DNA from 2 places in the Ancylobacter sp. SL191 genome. Region 1 is predicted to be linked to the other one. Evidence: predicted binding sites of a transcription regulator. Region 1 holds the regulator's gene; the other holds the start of a gene.
What was found. The regulator LexA, encoded in region 1, represses DNA repair genes until DNA is damaged. The targets are predictions, from matches to a motif close to TGTTCNNNNTGTGTTCNG.
Positions count from the first base shown of each region.

Region 2: a site for LexA is predicted at 5,145-5,162, ahead of ssb (single-stranded DNA-binding protein). Genes of this name have one in related genera too.

Region 1 is NZ_CP113056.1:3,146,240-3,155,449, reverse strand. Features, by position in the region: gene atzF (allophanate hydrolase) at 1-1,744, opposite strand, end outside; gene lexA (transcriptional repressor LexA) at 1,957-2,658, shown strand; gene OU996_RS14275 (ComEC/Rec2 family competence protein) at 2,720-5,458, opposite strand; gene gltX (glutamate--tRNA ligase) at 5,715-7,151, shown strand; gene gltA (citrate synthase) at 7,463-8,773, shown strand; gene lpxB (lipid-A-disaccharide synthase) at 8,887-9,210, opposite strand, start outside.
Region 2 is NZ_CP113056.1:3,358,433-3,367,642, reverse strand. Features, by position in the region: gene OU996_RS15300 (lipopolysaccharide biosynthesis protein) at 1-79, shown strand, start outside; gene OU996_RS15295 (DUF2842 domain-containing protein) at 115-369, opposite strand; gene OU996_RS15290 (COX15/CtaA family protein) at 528-1,616, shown strand; gene uvrA (excinuclease ABC subunit UvrA) at 1,908-4,811, opposite strand; gene OU996_RS15280 (hypothetical protein) at 4,880-5,044, opposite strand; gene ssb (single-stranded DNA-binding protein) at 5,354-5,923, shown strand; gene OU996_RS15270 (MarC family protein) at 6,187-6,813, opposite strand; gene gyrA (DNA gyrase subunit A) at 7,461-9,210, shown strand, end outside.

The DNA of each region.
Region 1 (9,210 bases):
CGCGCGCCGCTGGTGCAGCAGCGGCCTCCATGGCGAAGCCCTTCACCGACGTGCCGTCCTCCAGCGTTACCGTGGCGATGCCAAGCGGCGCAGGGATGCCCGCCACCAGCCGCCCAAAGGCGGCTTCCGGCAGCGCCCAGACCTCACAGGCAATGCGCCCGCCGGAACCCGCGCCCCCGCGCAGCAGGCCGGGCCGGCGCACCCGGCCCTCCGGCAGAAGGAAGAGACGATAATCCGGGCTTGTGCGCGCCTCGCGGATGAACAACCCGCCGGTCTCGACCAGCTCGCCATTGAGCGGCAGGCCGGACAGATGCGCCCCGAACAGGGCGACCGCCACATAGCCGGGCGCCGGGGCGGGCATGGCGGTGGAGGCGGCAGGATGAGCGGCTCCGGTCGCGCCGAGCGTCAGCCCGGTGTCGCGATGGAAGGCAGCGCCGAGCGCGGCGAGATGGGCGTCCTGCCCCGCCGGCGCCAGCAGGGTGATGCCCGCCGGCGCGCCATCCGCGCGAATCTCCGCCGGCACGGCGAGGCCGCACATATCGAGCAGGTTGACGAAATTGGTGTAGACGCCGAGCTGGCTGTTGCAGCGCACCGGCTCGGCCTGCATCTGCGCGACGGTGAAGACCGTCGGCATGGTCGGCACCATCAGGGCGTCGATGCCGGCAAGCGCCGCCCGCACCTGCGCCTTAAGCTCCGCCAGCCGGTACTGCCCACGAAATGCCTCGACGGCGCTGAAATGGCGGCCCTGCTCGATGATGCCGGCGACCACCGGATGCACCGAGGCCGGCCGCGATTCGAGAAAGGCGCCGACCGCCGCGTAGCGCTCCGCCACCCACGGCCCCTCATAAAGCAGCCGCGCCGTCTCGAAGAACGGTGTGAGGTCGATCTCGACCAGCCGCGCCCCCAGCCGCGCCATGCGCTCGGCGGCGCGGCGGAACCCCGCCTCCGAGGCGCGGTCACCGAAGGTCACGAGATCCTGCGCGCGCGGCACGGCGAGCGTCGGCCCGGCCGGAAAACCGGCGAGCCCCCCCAGCGGCAAGACGCGCGAATAAGGATCATCCTCGTCCGGCCCGGCCATCACCGATGTCGCCAGCAGCGCGTCTTCCACCGTGAGCGCGAAGACCGACACGCAGTCCAGCGAGCGGCAAGCGGGCACGACGCCGCGCGTCGAGACAAGGCCGAGACTGGGCTTCAGACCGACAATATTGTTCAGCCCCGCTGGCACGCGGCCGGACCCCGCCGTGTCCGTCCCCAGCGCAAAGGCCACGAGCCCCGCCGCGACCGCAACCGCCGAGCCGGAGCTCGACCCGCCCGGCACCAGATCATCGCGCACGGGATTTCGCGGCGTGCCATAGGGTGAGCGCGTGCCGTTGAGCCCGGTGGCGAACTGGTCGAGATTGGTCTTGCCGAGGATGATCGCCCCCGCCCGGCGCAGCCGCGCCACCGCCGCCGCGTCGCGCGTGGCTGGATAGGCATAGTCCGGGCAGGCACAGGTGGTCGGCAGGCCGGCGACGTCGATGTTGTCCTTCACCGCGAAGGGCACGCCGTAGAGCGGCATCTGGGCGGGGTCGGCGCCCTCCAGCCGCGCGAGCTGGGTCGTGATGCCGGCATCGTCGACCAGCGCCGTGAACACCGCCGGATCGCCATGCGCCACGATAAGTGCCCGCGCCCGCGCCACCGTTTCCGCCGGCCGGGCCCGCCCCGCGCGGTGGGCGGCGACAATGTCAGCTATGGTTCCGATCACGACTCGCGCCTTTCGTGCTGCACGCAGGACTATGCATAGGCATTAGGCAATATCTGGGCCATTGCATACAGATAACCGACCTGTCTGTCGCGCGCCAGAGTTGCGGCAGGGCGAGAATTCCCCGTTGTGGAACACACAAAGAACGGATAGTGTTTGTTCGTGATTTGTTTCGCTTAACGGCCCTCGGGCGCCCTACAGACGGATCGGGATCGATGCTCACCCGCAAACAGCACGAGCTGCTGCTCTTCATCGACGAACGCCTGAAAAGGGACGGCGTGCCCCCCTCCTTCGAGGAAATGAAGGAGGCGCTGGACCTGCGGTCGAAATCGGGCATTCACCGCCTGATCACGGCGCTGGAAGAGCGCGGCTTCATCCGCCGCCTGCCCAACCGGGCACGCGCGCTCGAAGTACTCCGCCTGCCGGAAGACGCGCAGTCCCGCCCCGCGCGCGCCGCCTTTGCGCCGAATGTCATCGAGGGCAGCCTTGGGCGGGTGAAGCTTCCCTCTGCCGCTGTGGAGGAGGATTCCCGGCGCCCGGTGGCCATCCCCATTGTCGGCCGCATCGCCGCCGGCTCACCCATCTCCGCCATCCAGTCGCCCGACAGCACGATCAACATGCCGCCGGAAATGCTCTCGGGCGGCGAGCATTTCGCCCTTGAGGTGCGCGGTGATTCGATGATCGAGGCCGGCATCTTCGACGGTGATCTCGCGCTGATCCGCAAATCCGATACCGCCAGCACCGGCGATATCGTGGTGGCGCTGATCGATGATGAGGACGCCACGCTGAAACGCCTGCGCCGTAAAGGCGCCTCCATCGCGCTGGAGGCCGCCAATCCGGCTTATGAGACCCGCATCTTCGGCCCCGACCGGGTGCAGATCCAGGGCCGTCTCGTCGCGCTGTTCCGGCGCTACTGAGCGGGAACGGCCGCGTTTCCGGGAGCGGCTCGTGGACCGGCATCGACCGGCTCGTCGCGTCTCACCGGCGTGGAGGCAGTGCCGCTGGCAGCCACGGCCGGGCGCCATCCGGTGGGCGGGAGTCGATCACCCGCCAGAGGACCTTTGGTCTCGGTTCGTGTGGTGGTGCGGTAGGCCGTTCAGGTGCCGTCGCCAGAGGTGACGGTGGCCGGAGAACGGGCGCGTACGGCTGGGGCCGATGCGAACCGATCGCGCCGGGTGCGGTCGGCGACGCGGCTGAAGACGCCATCGCTCCAGATAGTACGTCGTCAGGCGGCATAGTGGTGGAGAGTGGCGTGGCGCTCTCGTTCACGTTCGGGAGTGGCGCCTCCGTGCGACGGGATATGCGATCATCAGGCAGCGCAGGGTTGGCCGCATCGGTGGGGGCACTCGCCGGCGCGCTGCCGGGGGCGCCCCCTTGAGGAGTGCCTCTGGCGCGAGCGTCGACAGAGGCACGCACTCCGCTCTCCGCTGCGCTCTGCGGCGAAGGATGCTGCGTCTGCTCGACCATGCTGCGCGCCAGAATGTGAGCCGTCGTCTCCGCCGGTCCCTCAACGGGAGCGCCGCCCCCCCCGCGCGGGCCACCATCTTCATCGTCAGTGATACCATCTTCGGCATCAGCAAGGCCGGTGAGCCCGGCCATTGCCGCGGGTTCCGGCCCGACCTCATCGCGGTACAGCGCCAGCGCCGAGGTCTGCCGTCGTGGATCGATGCGCAGCACCTGCGCCGCGCAGTCATGGGGCGGCGCCTCGGTGGTGATCAGCAGCCCCACGCGCCGGCAGTCCTCCTCCAATGAGGCGCGGTGGCGCGACAAGGCGACGATCTCGCCGCCCGCCAGGCGCAGCGTACAGCCCAGCGGATCGCAGCGCGCCGCCTGCGTCAGGCTCGGATCCTCGAGGCGCGCGCGTTCGCCCTCGGCACTGAGCCATTGCTCGACGACGAAGCGGCCGGTAAGGCCGCGATCACGGTCGCCCATCAGCGCCAGTCGCCCGTCGCTCTGGCGCACCGCCACCGTCCGCCCCTCGCGGTCGACCAGTATGTCCGGCCGGTCGCGCAGCGGCGCCAGCGCGAGCCCGGCCAGCGCCAGCACGGGTGCGACGAGCATCAGCCGACTGCGCAGCAGGCAGAAGGCGGTAAGCGCTAGCGCGAACAGCACGAGGCTCGCCAGCGGCAGCGCCGGCAGGCCGCGATCAGCACCGGGCACGGCGGCGACGGCGCGGGAGATATCGACCATCCGCCCGATGCCCCAGCCCATCACATGCCAGGCCGGCGCGTCCCAGCCGAACGGAATGAGCAGCGCCCCCGCCAACCCCGCCGGCATGATGATGAAGGAGGCGATCGGCATCGCCGCGAGATTGGCGATGAGGCTCAGCGGCGCGAGTCGCTGGAAGTGATAGGCGGCGAAGGGCGCGGTCGCGAGGCCCGCCGCCAGCGATGTCAGCACCAGAGCGGCGATATAGACCGCCGGCCGGTGCAGCCAGCCAAGCCGCGCGCCCGGCAGTTCCGCCACCTGCCGCCCCCATCGCGCATAGGCGGCGACCAGCGCCAGCGTCGCGGCAAAGGACATCTGCGCGCCGGGATCGAGCACCGCCCAAGGGGTAAGCGCCAGAACCAGCAGGGCGGCGACCGCCAGGGTGCGCAGCGTCAGCGCGGGCCGGCCGAGAGCGACGCCGGCGAGCACGATCAGCGTCATCAGATAGGCGCGCTGCGTCGCCACTTCGCCGCCGGACAGCACGAGATAGAAGGTCGCCGCCAGCGCGGCCGGCACCGCCGCCCAGTTCTTGATGGGGTAGCGCAGCGCCAGTGCCGGCGAGAGCGCGAGCAGCGCCCGCACCAGAAAGAACATGCCCGTCGCCACCAGCGCCATGTGCAGGCCGGAGATGGACAGAACATGCGAGAGGCCAGCCACCCGCATGCTCTCCTCGATACTCTCCGGCACCCCGTCGCGCAGCCCCGTCACCAGCGCAACGGCGATGGCCGCATCGCCCTGCATCGGCGCCGATGCGCCCGGCGGGAGCAGCGCCGCGCGGATACGCTCGGCAATCGTCGCGCGCGTCGCCGCGAGCCAGGCGCTGACGGCGAGCCCTGCCGGCGGTTCGGCAGTCGTGGGAGCGACCGTCACCTTGCCCAACGCGAAACCGGTGGCGCCAATCCCCTCCAGCCAAGCCAGCCGGCCGAAATCGAAACCGCCGGGATAGGCCGGACCGGGCGGCGGGGCGAGGCTCGCCCGCAGCGCCACATGGGCGCCGACGTCGGGCGGGGAACGGCTCGTCAGCGTCACCCGCACCCGCCGCGGCGCGGTCTCGCCGTTATACTCGCCCCGCCCCTCGAACCGCGTGAGCGCGAGGGTGATGCGGCTGCCGCGCGCCCGCTGCTCCGCCGCCTCGACGAAGCCGGCAATCTCCACCCCGTCGACCGCGCGTTGCAGCACCGGATGGGCGATGCGCTGCACCTGCAGGCTGGCGGTGGCGAAGCCGGCGGCGAGGGTCGCCAGCAGGGCCAGCAGATGGAAGGCCAGCGGGCGCTCGCGCGCCAGCAGGGTGAGCACGGTGAGGGCGACAGCGGGGATCAGGCCCGCATAGGGCCAGGGTTCGCTTGGCGCACCGAAATAGAGCGCGATGCCGGCCGCGAACATGACCGGCAGGAACAGGAAGAAGCGCCGCTCGTCGACCTCCAGCGCGAGTGCCGCGCCCAGCGCCTCCATGAGCCGTCCGGTGATCCCCGGCAGGTGGATGAGGCTGCCGCGCGCGCCACGCGGCACGCCGAGGGCGATGGCTCGCGCCCGCCCGCGCCGCCTCCATCCGCCCCCCTCATCCTGACGCCCCGGACGGGGCTCGCCTGCGCCCTTCACGCCCCTGCCCCACCCGCTCGCCGCCGGCGCGCGGCGCCTGCCCAGAATGCGGGCGCCAGCCATGCGGCGCCGCCATTTCCCACGCCGGGGAGCTATGGTACACGCACCGTCCGCATCCGCCATGCTGTGCCGTCGCCCGTTACCGGCGACGCGAGACGGAAGAGATATGTCCGAGACCGTCGTTACCCGCTTCGCCCCCTCGCCCACCGGTTTCCTGCACATTGGCGGCGCGCGCACCGCGCTGTTCAACTGGCTCTATGCCCGGGCGAAGGGCGGCACGATGCTGCTGCGCATCGAGGACACCGACCGCCAGCGCTCCACACCGGAAGCCATCGACGCCATCATCGACGGGCTGAAATGGCTCGGCATCGACTGGTCCGGCGATGTGATCTACCAGTTTGCTCGCGCCGAACGGCACCGCGAAGCGGTGGAGCAGATGATTGCCGCCGGGCGCGCCTATCCGTGCTTTGCGACCGCGCAGGAGCTGGAGGAGATGCGCGAGAGCGCCCGCAAGGAAGGCCGCCCGCCGCGCTATGACGGGCGCTGGCGCGACCGCCCGGCCGCCGACTACCCGACCGACCGCAAGCCGGTGTACCGCCTGAAGGCGCCGACCGAGGGCGAGACGGTGATCGACGATCTCGTGCAGGGCCGTGTCGTCATTCCCAACAAGGATCTCGACGACCTCGTGCTGCTGCGCTCGGACGGCACGCCGACCTACATGCTCTCGGTCGTGGTCGACGATCACGACATGAACGTCACCCACATCATCCGCGGCGACGACCATCTGACCAATGCGGCGCGGCAGACGCAGATCTATCTGGCGCTCGGCTGGGATGTGCCGAAGATGGCGCATATCCCGCTGATCCACGGGCCGGACGGCGCGAAGCTCTCCAAGCGCCATGGCGCGCTCGGCGTCGATGCCTACCGCGCCATGGGCTATCTGCCCGCCGCCCTGCGCAACTATCTGGTGCGCCTCGGCTGGAGCCATGGCGACCAGGAAATCTTCTCGACCGAGGAAATGAGCCAGCTTTTCGATCTTGACCGCGTGGGCCGCTCGGCGGCGCGGTTCGACTTCGCCAAGCTGGAGAACATCAACGGCCTCTACATGCGGGCGACGCCCGATGCGGAGCTGCTGGCGGCGCTGGACGAGGTGCTGCCGCATTTGCCGAACGGCGCGGAGATCGCCGCCGCCCTCACACCCGAGCGCCGGGCGCAGCTTCTCGCCGCCATGCCCGGCCTGAAGGAGCGCGCCAAGACGCTGGTCGAGCTGATCGACAGCGCCAGCTACATCTGGAAGTCCCGCCCCTTCCCGCTGGAAGAGAAGGCTCAGGCGCTGCTCACCCCCGAGGCGCGCGACCTGCTCGCCGCAACCGGCGCGGCGCTCGCCGGCGTCACCGACTGGACCGCCGCCAGCACCGAGGCCGCCGTGCGACAGGTGGCGGAGGCGAAGGCGGTGAAGCTCGGCGCGCTGGCCCAGCCGCTGCGTGCGGCGATGACCGGCCGCACCACCTCGCCCGGCATTTTCGACGTGCTGGCGGTTCTCGGCAAGGACGAGACGCTGGCGCGCATCGGCGATCAGGCGAGCGCCGCGTCGGTCGCCTGACGGCGTCGGCGAGGCTTGCGCCAGGCTTGCACAAGCATTGCACCTGACGGTCCTGCTGGACCGCGCGGGGAGGATTTAACGCGCCTGCGAAATACGTAAAAGCCTGTACGGCAACGATTCCCGTCGCTTCGTCTTACGTCCTTCGCTGCGCTTGCGAGCAGGGGACGAAACCGCTACGACTCCCTGCACAGGCTGCGGCATGGCCTCACCCGCCCGCTTGCCCCCGCCATCCAGCCAGACGCCGAAAGCGCGCAGCGGCACCGGCACAGGGTGCGCCGTTCTTTCGGCTCCATATGCTCAGGGAGACGCGCATGGACGCCATTAACGGCACTTCGGCGAAAACCGCCAAACTCACCATTGGCGAGGAAAGCTGGGATTTGCCCATCCTTGGCGGCACCATCGGGCCCGACGTCATCGACATCGGCAAGCTGTACGGCCAGACTGGCAAATTCACCTACGACCCCGGCTTCACCTCGACCGCCTCCTGCGAAAGCCAGATCACCTATATCGATGGCGACGAGGGCGTTCTGCTCTATCGCGGCTACCCGATCGAGCAGCTGGCCGAAAGCGGCGACTTCCTCGAGACCTGCTACCTGCTGCTGTATGGGGAGCTGCCGACCGCCGCCCAGAAGGCGGATTTCGACTACCGCGTCACGCGCCACACGATGGTGCATGAGCAGATGAGCCGCTTCTTCCACGGCTTCCGCCGCGACGCGCACCCGATGGCGGTGCTGGTGGCCTCGGTCGGCGCCATGTCTGCCTTCTACCACGACTCGACCGACATCTCCGATCCGCAGCAGCGGATGATCGCCTCGATCCGCATGATCGCGAAGATGCCGACGCTGGCCGCGATGGCCTATAAGTACTCGATCGGCCAGCCCTTCGTGTACCCGAAGAACGAGCTGGACTACGCCTCGAACTTCCTGCGCATGTGCTTCTCGGTACCCTGCGAGGAGTACAAGGCGAACCCGGTGCTCTCGCGCGCCATCGACCGCATCTTCATCCTGCATGCGGACCACGAGCAGAACGCCTCGACCTCCACCGTGCGCCTCGCCGGCTCCTCCGGCGCCAACCCCTTCGCCTGCATCGCCGCCGGCATCGCCTGTCTCTGGGGCCCCGCCCATGGCGGCGCTAACGAAGCCGCGCTCAAGATGCTCGGCGAGATCGGCTCGGTCGACCGCATCCCGGAATACATCAAGCGCGCCAAGGACAAGAACGACCCGTTCCGCCTGATGGGCTTCGGTCACCGCGTCTACAAGAACTACGACCCGCGCGCCAAGATCATGCAGCGCACCTGCCATGAGGTGCTCGGCGAGCTCGGTATCAAGGACGACCCGCTGCTCGACATTGCCGTGGAACTCGAGCGCATCGCGCTGCAGGACGAGTATTTCGTCGAGCGCAAGCTCTACCCGAACATCGACTTCTATTCGGGCATCACGCTGCGCGCGCTGGGCTTCCCGACCTCCATGTTCACTGTGCTGTTCGCCCTCGCCCGCACCGTGGGCTGGATCGGCCAGTGGAAGGAGATGATCGAGGATCCCGGCCAGCGCATCGGCCGCCCGCGCCAGCTCTACACCGGCGCCGCCCAGCGCGACTACGTGCCGATCGCCCGGCGCAAGTGAGGCGCCCCCCGGCGGGAGTCCCCCGCCGGGCTGATACAGTTCAGGAACCCCGTCTTCCCACCGGAAGGCGGGGTTTCTTATTGGAAACGTGCCGCGCGGGGGCGGAATGGCCGTCAGCGGCCGAGCAGGTCCAGAACGGCCTGCGCGGCGCGCTCGCCCGGGCGTGCGCCATCAAGACCCATCACCACGTCGAGCCGGGCGAAGGCGGCGACCTGCGCGTCCCGCTCGGGCCCGCCCTCGATCAGCCGCACGAGCTGGTCGGCCATGGCCGGCGGGTCGATGTGCCATTGCAGATATTCCGGCACCGCCTTCTCCTTCAGGATCAGGTTCGGCAAAATAGCGGTGTCGACTTTGATGAAGTGGGGCGCAATGCGCCCCTCCAGCCACGGCACCTTATAGGCCGCCACGGTCGGGATACCCGCCAGCGCCAGTTCAAG
Region 2 (9,210 bases), 210 kb from region 1:
CGAGCAGGGATTCGGCGACATCGCCATGGTGACCTTCACCGAGGTCGCCCCGCCCAGGCCGCTGCCACAGGCCGCCTGACCCGGCGTCCGCTCAAGCTCTTGTGATCGGGTGGATCAGAGCGTTTCCGGCCGGCGGTCGAAGCGCATCATCCAGCGGATGATCCAGCCGGCGGGAAATACCCAGCCGATTCCGAGAAACACATACGCGAAAAACTGCGCATAGCCGGGCAGGGTGGTCACGCGGCCCTGCGCCAGCGCCATGGCGGCCAGCGCCCAGATGATGACCAGCAGCAGCAGCGCCACCGTGCCGATGAATTTGCGCAGGCGCGGGGGCAGGCCCCGTGGGTCGCTCATCGGCTGCTGGCTCATCGCACCGTCCTGTTCGCGTCGGATCACTGGCCGGCGCGAGACAAAGAGTCCGGTTGCGCGCTGCCCGACGCCTCTATATCGCTCGCCGGGCCGGGGAGGAAGCCGCCCGGCCGACGGTGGCCAGCGGGGCTGATGGCCACCCTTGCCAGGAGCGCAGCATGGCCCTTGACCAGACCTTTCCCGCCACCGCCCCGCGCGCCGCAACCGGGGCCGCCGATCGCCTGCGCCCCGTGCGCCTGTGGCTCTATGCCGTGGCGGCGCTGATCGTGCTGATGGTCGTCGTCGGCGGCGCGACGCGTCTGACCGAATCCGGCCTCTCCATCACCGAGTGGAAGCCGGTGACCGGCACGCTTCCGCCGCTCTCCGATGCGCAGTGGCAGGCCGAGTTCGAGAAGTACCGGCAGATCCCGCAATATGTGCAGATCAACCGGGGCATGAGCCTCGACGAGTTCAAATACATTTTCTGGTGGGAATGGGGTCACCGGCTGCTCGGTCGCATCATCGGCTTCGTCTTCCTGCTACCTTTCCTGTTCTTCCTCTGGCGCGGGCTGATCGACCGGCCGCTGGGCTGGAAGCTCGGCGGGCTGTTCGTGCTCGGCGGGCTGCAGGGGGCGGTCGGCTGGTGGATGGTTGCCTCGGGGCTGGTGAACCGGGTGGATGTGAGCCAGTACCGGCTCGCCACTCACCTGACGCTGGCCTGCATCATCCTCGCCGCCACCGTGGCGGTCGCTGCGTCGCTGAAGCCCGCCCACGCGCCGCAGGCGGTGCCGGCCTGGCTGCGCACCAACGCGCACATCCTGCTCGGCGTCGTGGTGCTGCAGATCTTCCTCGGCGGACTGGTTGCGGGGCTCGATGCGGGCCTGACCTACACGACCTGGCCGCTGATGGATGGCCATCTCGTGCCGCCCATGGCCAATCTCTTCGTGCAGCAGCCGGCGTGGCGGAACCTGTTCGAGAACGTGCTGACCGTGCAGTTCAACCACCGGCTCGTCGCCTATGTGCTGCTGGCGCTCGCCCTCGGCCATTACCTCGCCGCGCGCCGGGCGGGCGGTGCGGCGCGCCAGCGGGCGCTGCTGATCTTCGGGCTGGTCGCCTGCCAGGCGATGCTCGGCATCCTCACGCTGATCCACCAGGTGCCGATCGACATCGCGCTCACCCACCAGTTCGGCGCGACCATCGTGCTGATCGCCGCGACGGTGCATCTGGTGCGGTTGCGGGAGGGGACTGTTGTGGCGACGGCGCGCTAGGGCGGGTTCCAGCCGCGGCTTGCCGACGGCGTGGCGCGAGCCGTCGCGCTGCGTTGGCCGTGGTGCTCGTTTCACGTCGTGGATCCCCGGGCCAAGCCCGGGGACGACGGTGTCTTTGGGATGACGGGTGGTCTACGCCGGTGACACGGCCCATGACATGAAGCCACCATAGCGACGTCATGGTCGGGCGTGGCCCGACCATCCACGCCTTTGACGCAGGTGTTCGGCCGAGCCTCCGACCACGTGGCACGAAGGAGGGTGGCGGCGCGACGCCGCCCCCGCTCTTCCGGCCTACTCTGCCGCGCTACGCGATTTGAGCGGGCGGCGGGCCAGCACCTCGGCGAGGAAGCGGCCGGTGTGGCTGCGCTCCGTTTTGGCGATCACCTCCGGCGGCCCGGCTGCGACGATCTCGCCGCCGCCATCGCCGCCCTCCGGGCCGAGGTCGAGCACCCAGTCGGCGGTCTTGATGACCTCGAGATTGTGCTCGATCACCACCACCGTATTGCCCTGCTCGACCAGCTCGTGGAGCACTTCCAAGAGCTTGGCCACATCGTGGAAGTGCAGGCCGGTGGTCGGCTCGTCGAGAATATAGAGCGTGCGCCCGGTCGCCCGGCGCGACAGCTCCTTGGAGAGCTTGACGCGCTGCGCCTCGCCGCCGGACAGCGTGTTCGCCTGCTGGCCGACCTTGATATAGTCGAGGCCGACGCGGGACAGCGTCTCCAGCTTCTCGCGCACCGCCGGCACCGCCTTGAAGAATTCGGCGCCTTCCTCGACCGTCATATCAAGAACATCGGCTATCGACTTGTTCTTGAAGGTGACTTCGAGCGTCTCACGGTTGTAGCGCTTGCCCTTGCAGACGTCGCAGGTGACGTAGACATCGGGGAGGAAGTGCATCTCGATCTTGATGACACCATCGCCCTGGCAGGCCTCGCAGCGCCCGCCCTTCACGTTGAAGGAGAAACGGCCGGGGCCATAGCCGCGCGCCTTCGCCTCCGGCAGGCCGGCGAACCATTCGCGGATCGGCGTGAAGGCGCCGGTATAGGTCGCGGGATTCGACCGCGGCGTCCGGCCGATCGGCGACTGGTCGATATCGATGACCTTATCGAGATGCTCCAGCCCTTCCAGCCCGTCATGCGCCAGCGGCGGCTCGGAGGCGCCATTGAGCCGGCGCGCGACCGCCTTGTAGAGCGTGTCCACCAGAAGGGTCGACTTGCCGCCGCCCGAGACGCCGGTGACGGCGGTGAACAGGCCGAGCGGGATCTCCGCCGTGACGTTCTTAAGGTTATTGGCGCGGGCATTGACCACGCGCAGCAGCCGCTTGCGGTCCGGCTTGCGGCGCTTGGGCACCGGCACGGTGAGCGCGCCGGTGAGGTATTTGCCGGTCAGCGAGTTCGGGTTGGCGAGGATTTCCGGCGGCGTGCCCTGCGCGACGATGCGCCCGCCATGCACGCCGGCGCCTGGCCCGACATCCACGACATAATCGGCGGCGAGGATGGCGTCCTCGTCATGCTCGACCACGATCACCGTGTTGCCGAGGTCGCGCAGCCGGCGCAGCGTGCCGAGCAGGCGTTCATTGTCGCGCTGGTGCAGACCGATGGAGGGCTCGTCCAGCACATAGAGCACGCCGGTCAGCCCCGAACCGATCTGCGAGGCGAGGCGGATGCGCTGGCTCTCGCCGCCCGACAGCGTGCCGGAGGCGCGCGCGAGGGTGAGATAATCCAGCCCGACATCGAGCAGGAAGGCGAGGCGCTCGCGAATCTCCTTGAGGATGCGGACGGCGATCTCGTTCTGCTTGTCGGAAAGCTGGCCGGGCAGGGTGCCAAACCACTCCAGCGCCGCGCGCACGGAAAGCTGCGCGGCGTTGCCGATATGGCTGCCGGCGATCTTCACCGCCAGCGCCTCGGGCTTCAGCCGGAAGCCATTGCAGGCGGCGCAGGGCACGGCGGAAAAATATTTGCCGATCTCCTCGCGCGCCCAGTCGCTCTCGGTCTCGCGCCAGCGGCGCTCGAGATTGGTGACGATGCCCTCGAAGGTCTTCGCGGTCTCATAGGCCCGCATGCCGTCATCATAGACGAAGCGGATCACCTCAGACCCGGAGCCGTGCAGAATGACCTGCTGGGCCTTCTCCGGCAGATCAGCCCATTTGGTGGTGAGCTTGAAGCCGTAATGGCGGGCGAGCGCGTCGAGCGTCTGGCCGTAATACGGCGACGAGGACTTCGCCCAGGGCGCGATGGCGCCTTGCTTCAGGCTGCGCGTGCGGTCCGGCACGATGAGTTCGGGGTCGATCTTGCTCTCATGGCCGAGGCCATCGCAGACCGGGCACGCGCCAAACGGGTTGTTGAAGGAAAAAAGCCGGGGCTCGATCTCGGGAATGGTGAAACCGGAGACCGGGCAGGCGAATTTCTCCGAGAAGATGATGCGCCGCGCCTCGCCGCCCTCGTCCTTCTCGTCGGCGAACTCGATCACCGCGATGCCGTCGGCAAGGCCGAGCGCGGTCTCGAAGGAATCAGCGAGGCGGCTGGCGATGTCCGGCCGCACGACCAGGCGGTCCACCACCACGTCGATGTCGTGCTTGAACTTCTTGTCGAGCGCCGGCGCCTCGGCGATCTCGTGAAACTGGCCGTCGATCTTGACGCGCTGGAAGCCCTTTTTCTGGAAGTCCGCCAGCTCCTTGCGGTATTCGCCCTTGCGCCCGCGCACCACGGGCGCGAGCAGATAGAGCCGGGTCTTTTCCGGCAAGGCGAGCACGCGGTCGACCATCTGGCTGACCGTCTGGCTCTCGATCGGCAGGCCGGTGGCCGGCGAATAGGGCACACCAACCCGCGCCCAGAGCAGGCGCATATAGTCATAGATCTCGGTGACGGTGCCGACCGTCGAGCGCGGATTCTTCGAGGTGGTCTTCTGCTCGATGGAGATGGCCGGGGAGAGGCCGTCGATCTGGTCGACGTCCGGCTTCTGCATCATTTCGAGAAACTGGCGGGCATAGGCCGACAGGCTCTCGACATAGCGGCGCTGGCCTTCGGCATAGATAGTGTCGAAAGCGAGCGACGACTTGCCCGAGCCGGACAGACCGGTGAACACCACCAGGCTGTCGCGCGGGATCTCCAGATCGACATTCTTGAGATTATGCTCGCGCGCCCCGCGAATGACGATCGAACGGGCGTCGCGGCGCGGAAGATCCACGCGATCCTTCATTCCGGTCTCTTTATCGACGGGCAGTGCCAAAACAGGTTCGCTGGGGCGGCCGCCCGTCCCGGCACGGATCAGAAGCCGATGCCCCGCATGGCGAGGGCAGCGACCGCCACGGCGGCGATAAGCCCGCCCGTTACGGCGAGAAGCGCGCGGCGGATCAACGCCTGACGGGCGTCCTCGGCCTGCAGGGCAATGGCAGTGGCGCGGGCGCGCCGGCGATTACGCACGTCGGTCATGATGGGAAAGCTCCCTGGCGATCACGGCGCTTAACATAATGCGGCTCCGGCCGGCTGCAATGTGCGACTCGTCGTCTTGCATCAGACTAGCCATAATGCTAGGAACATAACAAGAACACTTGTGGAGCTGGGGCGAGCGGTGCGCAGGCGCGCCCGGCATTTTCGGGAGAAGCCGCCCGTCGCCGGCGGGAAGTGGCATGTGGAAAGCCGCGCGGGCGGGGGCGCCGGCGCGGCAGGGATGGGCTATCATGCCCGCTTCAAGGCGCGCGCGCTCCGCCGCGGGCGTCCGACAGACTCTCGGAGGACGACATGGCGGGCAGCGTCAACAAGGTTATTCTGATCGGCAATCTCGGCCGCGATCCGGAAGTGCGCACCTTCCAGAATGGCGGGCGGGTCTGCAACCTGCGCATCGCCACCTCCGAGACCTGGCGCGACAAGGCCTCCGGTGAGCGCAAGGAGCGCACCGAGTGGCACAGTGTGGTGATCTTCAACGAGAACCTGCTGAAGGTCGCCGAGCAGTATCTGCGCAAGGGTACCAAGGTCTACATCGAAGGACAGCTCGAGACCCGCAAGGCGACCGATCAGAATGGCGGCGAGCGTTATTTTACTGAGGTCGTGCTGCGCGCCTATCGCGGTGAACTGACCATTCTCGACAGCCGCGGCAGTGGCGGCGGCGAGGGCGGCGGTGACGATTACAGCGCCGGCGGCAGCGATTTCGGTTCGGGCGGCGGTTATTCCGGTGGCGCGTCCTTTGGCGGCGGCGGTTCGCGTGCGAGCGTCGGCGGCGGTGGCGGATCCTTCGGCAATGACCGCAAGCCGGCCCCGGCGGGCGGCGGCGGCAAGTTCGGCGGCGATCTCGACGACGACATCCCGTTCTGAGGATTGCAGCACCGGGGTTCAGGCCGGCGCGAAGCAGGCGCCCATGCGTGGCTCGATGAGCCGCGCGGGATCGCAGCATAGGCTGGCGCCCGGCGCGGGCAGGAACATGGCGGACAAGGCGGGGCTTTTGCCGGGCGCCCGGCACCTTTGGTGATTCAAAGGTTCTTCCCGGTCTCGCCCAGTGTCCGGCCCCGCTAAAGGGGCCCGCCCTCGTGGGCGAAGGCGCTGGGGCCAAGCGACGCCGCCGCTCGAACCCCCGCTACTCAGCTCGGAAAGGCGGCGCGGATGCCGTCGATGACGAACTGCACCGCTAGCGCCGTCAGCACCACGCCGAGCAGGCGCGAGAGGATGGCGTTGCCAGTGACGCCGAGCAGCCGGTTCACCCCGCCAGCGGCGAGATAGACCAGCAGGCAGCTCGCGATCACCAGGAGGGTGATGCCGAACAGCGCTGCCAGCCGGGCGGGATCGCCATGCGCCTCGCCGGCCAGCAGCAGCATGGCGGTGATGGCGCCGGGGCCGGCCATGAGCGGAATCGCCAGCGGAAACACCGCCATCATGCGCAGCGCCTGCTCGCGCGCCGTGGCGGCGCTGGAATCGATCGTCCGTTCGGTGCGCCGGCCGAACACCATCTCGAAGGAGATGGTGAAAAGCAGCAACCCGCCGGCGATGCGAAAGGCCGGCAGGGTGATGCCGAGCGCATGGAGCAGCGGCGCGCCGACCAGCCCGAAGAACACCAGAATAGCCAGCGCGATGGCCGAGGAACGCCAGGCCACCAGCCGCCGCTCGGCCGGCGACAGATCATGCGTCACCGCGAGAAACAGCGGCGCGAGGCCAATGGGATCGATCACCACCAGCATGGTGACGGCGGCGGAGAAGACGTAGTCGAGCATGGAGACCCCCCGGTACCGCCCACTGTGCCGAGACGGGGGCATTGTGCAAGGGAAACGACGCGAGCGATGCCGCTGCCGCGATGAGGGGGCGGAGCAAGGAGCCGGGCAGCTATGCCTTGCCGCCGGCGCGCGAAGCTGGAGACCGGACGACGTCCTCCAGCTGGGAAGGTGGGCAGGGGCGATCTGCTTACCGAGGAGCGGCGTCGGGGGATCCGGCGGTCGGTCGTCGGGAACGTCTTGCGAGCGAGCCGTGACAGTGGCTGACGCGACCCTCAGCGGCGACATTTTGCGACGGAGGGTGCGGAATTTCGTGCGGCAGCCCCGACGATGATGCCGCGCGCGCCGAGGGGGCAGCGTCTGCGTGCGGCCTTCACCATGTCAGCGTGTGTGTCCCTCTCGGGCGCCGGCGGGTTGCCGCCTTGGCGATCTCCGCACGCCCGGGCCTGCGGGTTCCTCCGATCCCGGCGGCGCTAAAACGCCCGTGAATGCCCCGGTTTGGCCATGATCTCCACAGTTTCTCAAAACGCCCGCATAACACATTGAAAGTGAAACGCTTTTCGCGTCACTGAAACGCGCGCAAAGCTGGCGTTTGCGGCCGGAATCGGCTAGACAATCCTACCTGTTCGGCAACTACGGAAAGTGGTTCCTTGTCCGATTCCGATACGACAAAGCCGGAGGGCGGTGGCCCTACGGACATTCGGCCCGTCTCCATCACGGAAGAACTCTCGCGCAGCTATCTCGACTACGCGATGAGCGTCATCGTCTCGCGCGCGCTGCCTGATGTGCGCGACGGGCTGAAGCCGGTGCATCGGCGCATCCTGTTCTCGATGCGCGAGAACAATTACACGCCCGAGCGGCCCTACAACAAATCCGCCCGCGTCACCGGCGACACGATGGGTAAGTACCATCCGCACGGCAATCTGGCGATTTACGACGCGCTGGTGCGCCTGGCGCAGGACTTCTCGCTGCGCCTGCCGCTGATCGATGGCCAGGGCAATTTCGGCTCCGTGGATGGCGATCCGCCAGCGGCCGAGCGTTACACCGAGGTGCGCCTCGCCAAGTCGGCGATGTCGCTGTTGGACGATCTCGACAAGGACACGGTCGACTTCCAGGCCAATTATGACGGGCGCGAGCAGGAGCCGACCGTGCTCCCCGCGCGGTTGCCGAACCTCCTGGTCAATGGTGCGGGCGGCATCGCCGTCGGCATGGCGACCAACATCCCCCCGCATAATCTCGGCGAGGTGGTGGATGCCTGTATCGCGCTGATCGACGATCCCTCGCTCGATGTCGAGAAGCTGCTGGACTACATTCACGGGCCGGATTTCCCCACCGGTGCGCTAATCCTCGGCCGCAGCGGCATTCGTCAGGCCTATCTGACCGGGCGTGGCTCGGTCGTGATGCGCTCGCGCGCCACGATCGAGGAAATCCGCAAGGATCGCGACGCCATCATCGTCACCGAGATACCGTATCAGGTGAACAAGGCGACGATGATCGAGCGCATCGCCGAGCTGGTGCGCGAGAAGCGGCTGGAAGGCATCGCCGAGATCCGCGACGAATCCTCCCGCGAGGGGATGCGCGTCGTGTTCGAGATCAAGCGCGACGCCCAGGCCGAGGTGGTGCTGAACAACCTCTACCGCATGACCTCGCTGCAGACCTCCTTCGGCGCCAACATGGTGGCGCTGAACGGCGGCAAGCCGGCGCTGATGAACCTGCTCGACCTGCTGACCGCGTTTGTCGCCTTCCGCGAGGATGTGGTTAGTCGGCGAACGAAATTCCTCCTGCGCAAGGCGCGCGATCGGGCGCATGTGTTGGTGGGCCTTGCCATCGCCGTCGCCAATATCGATGAGATCATCCACACCATCCGCACCTCGCCCGATCCGGCGAGCGCGCGCGAGGCGCTGATGACGCGCGACTGGCCGGCGCTCGACGTCGCCCCGCTGATCGCGCTGATCGACGATCCGCGCCACCGGCTCGGCCCGGACAACACTTACCGGCTGTCTTTCGAGCAGGCCCGCGCCATCCTCGACCTGCGTCTGCAACGCCTCACCGCGCTCGGCCGCGACGAGGTGGCGGACGAGCTAGACAAGATCGCCGTGGAGATCCGCGAATATCTCGACATTCTCGCCAGCCGCGAGCGCATCCGCACCATCGTCAAGGACGAACTCCTTGCCGTGAAAGCGGAATTCGGCACGCCGCGGAAGACCGAGATCATCGAGGCGGAAGGCGATTTCGAGGATGAAGACCTCATCGCCCGCGAGGACATGGTCGTCACCGTTTCCCATGCGGGCTATGTGAAGCGTGTGCCGCTCTCGACCTACCGGGCGCAGCGGCGCGGCGGCAAGGGCCGCTCGGCGATGCAGACGCGCGACGAGGATTTCGTCACCCGCCTGTTCGTCG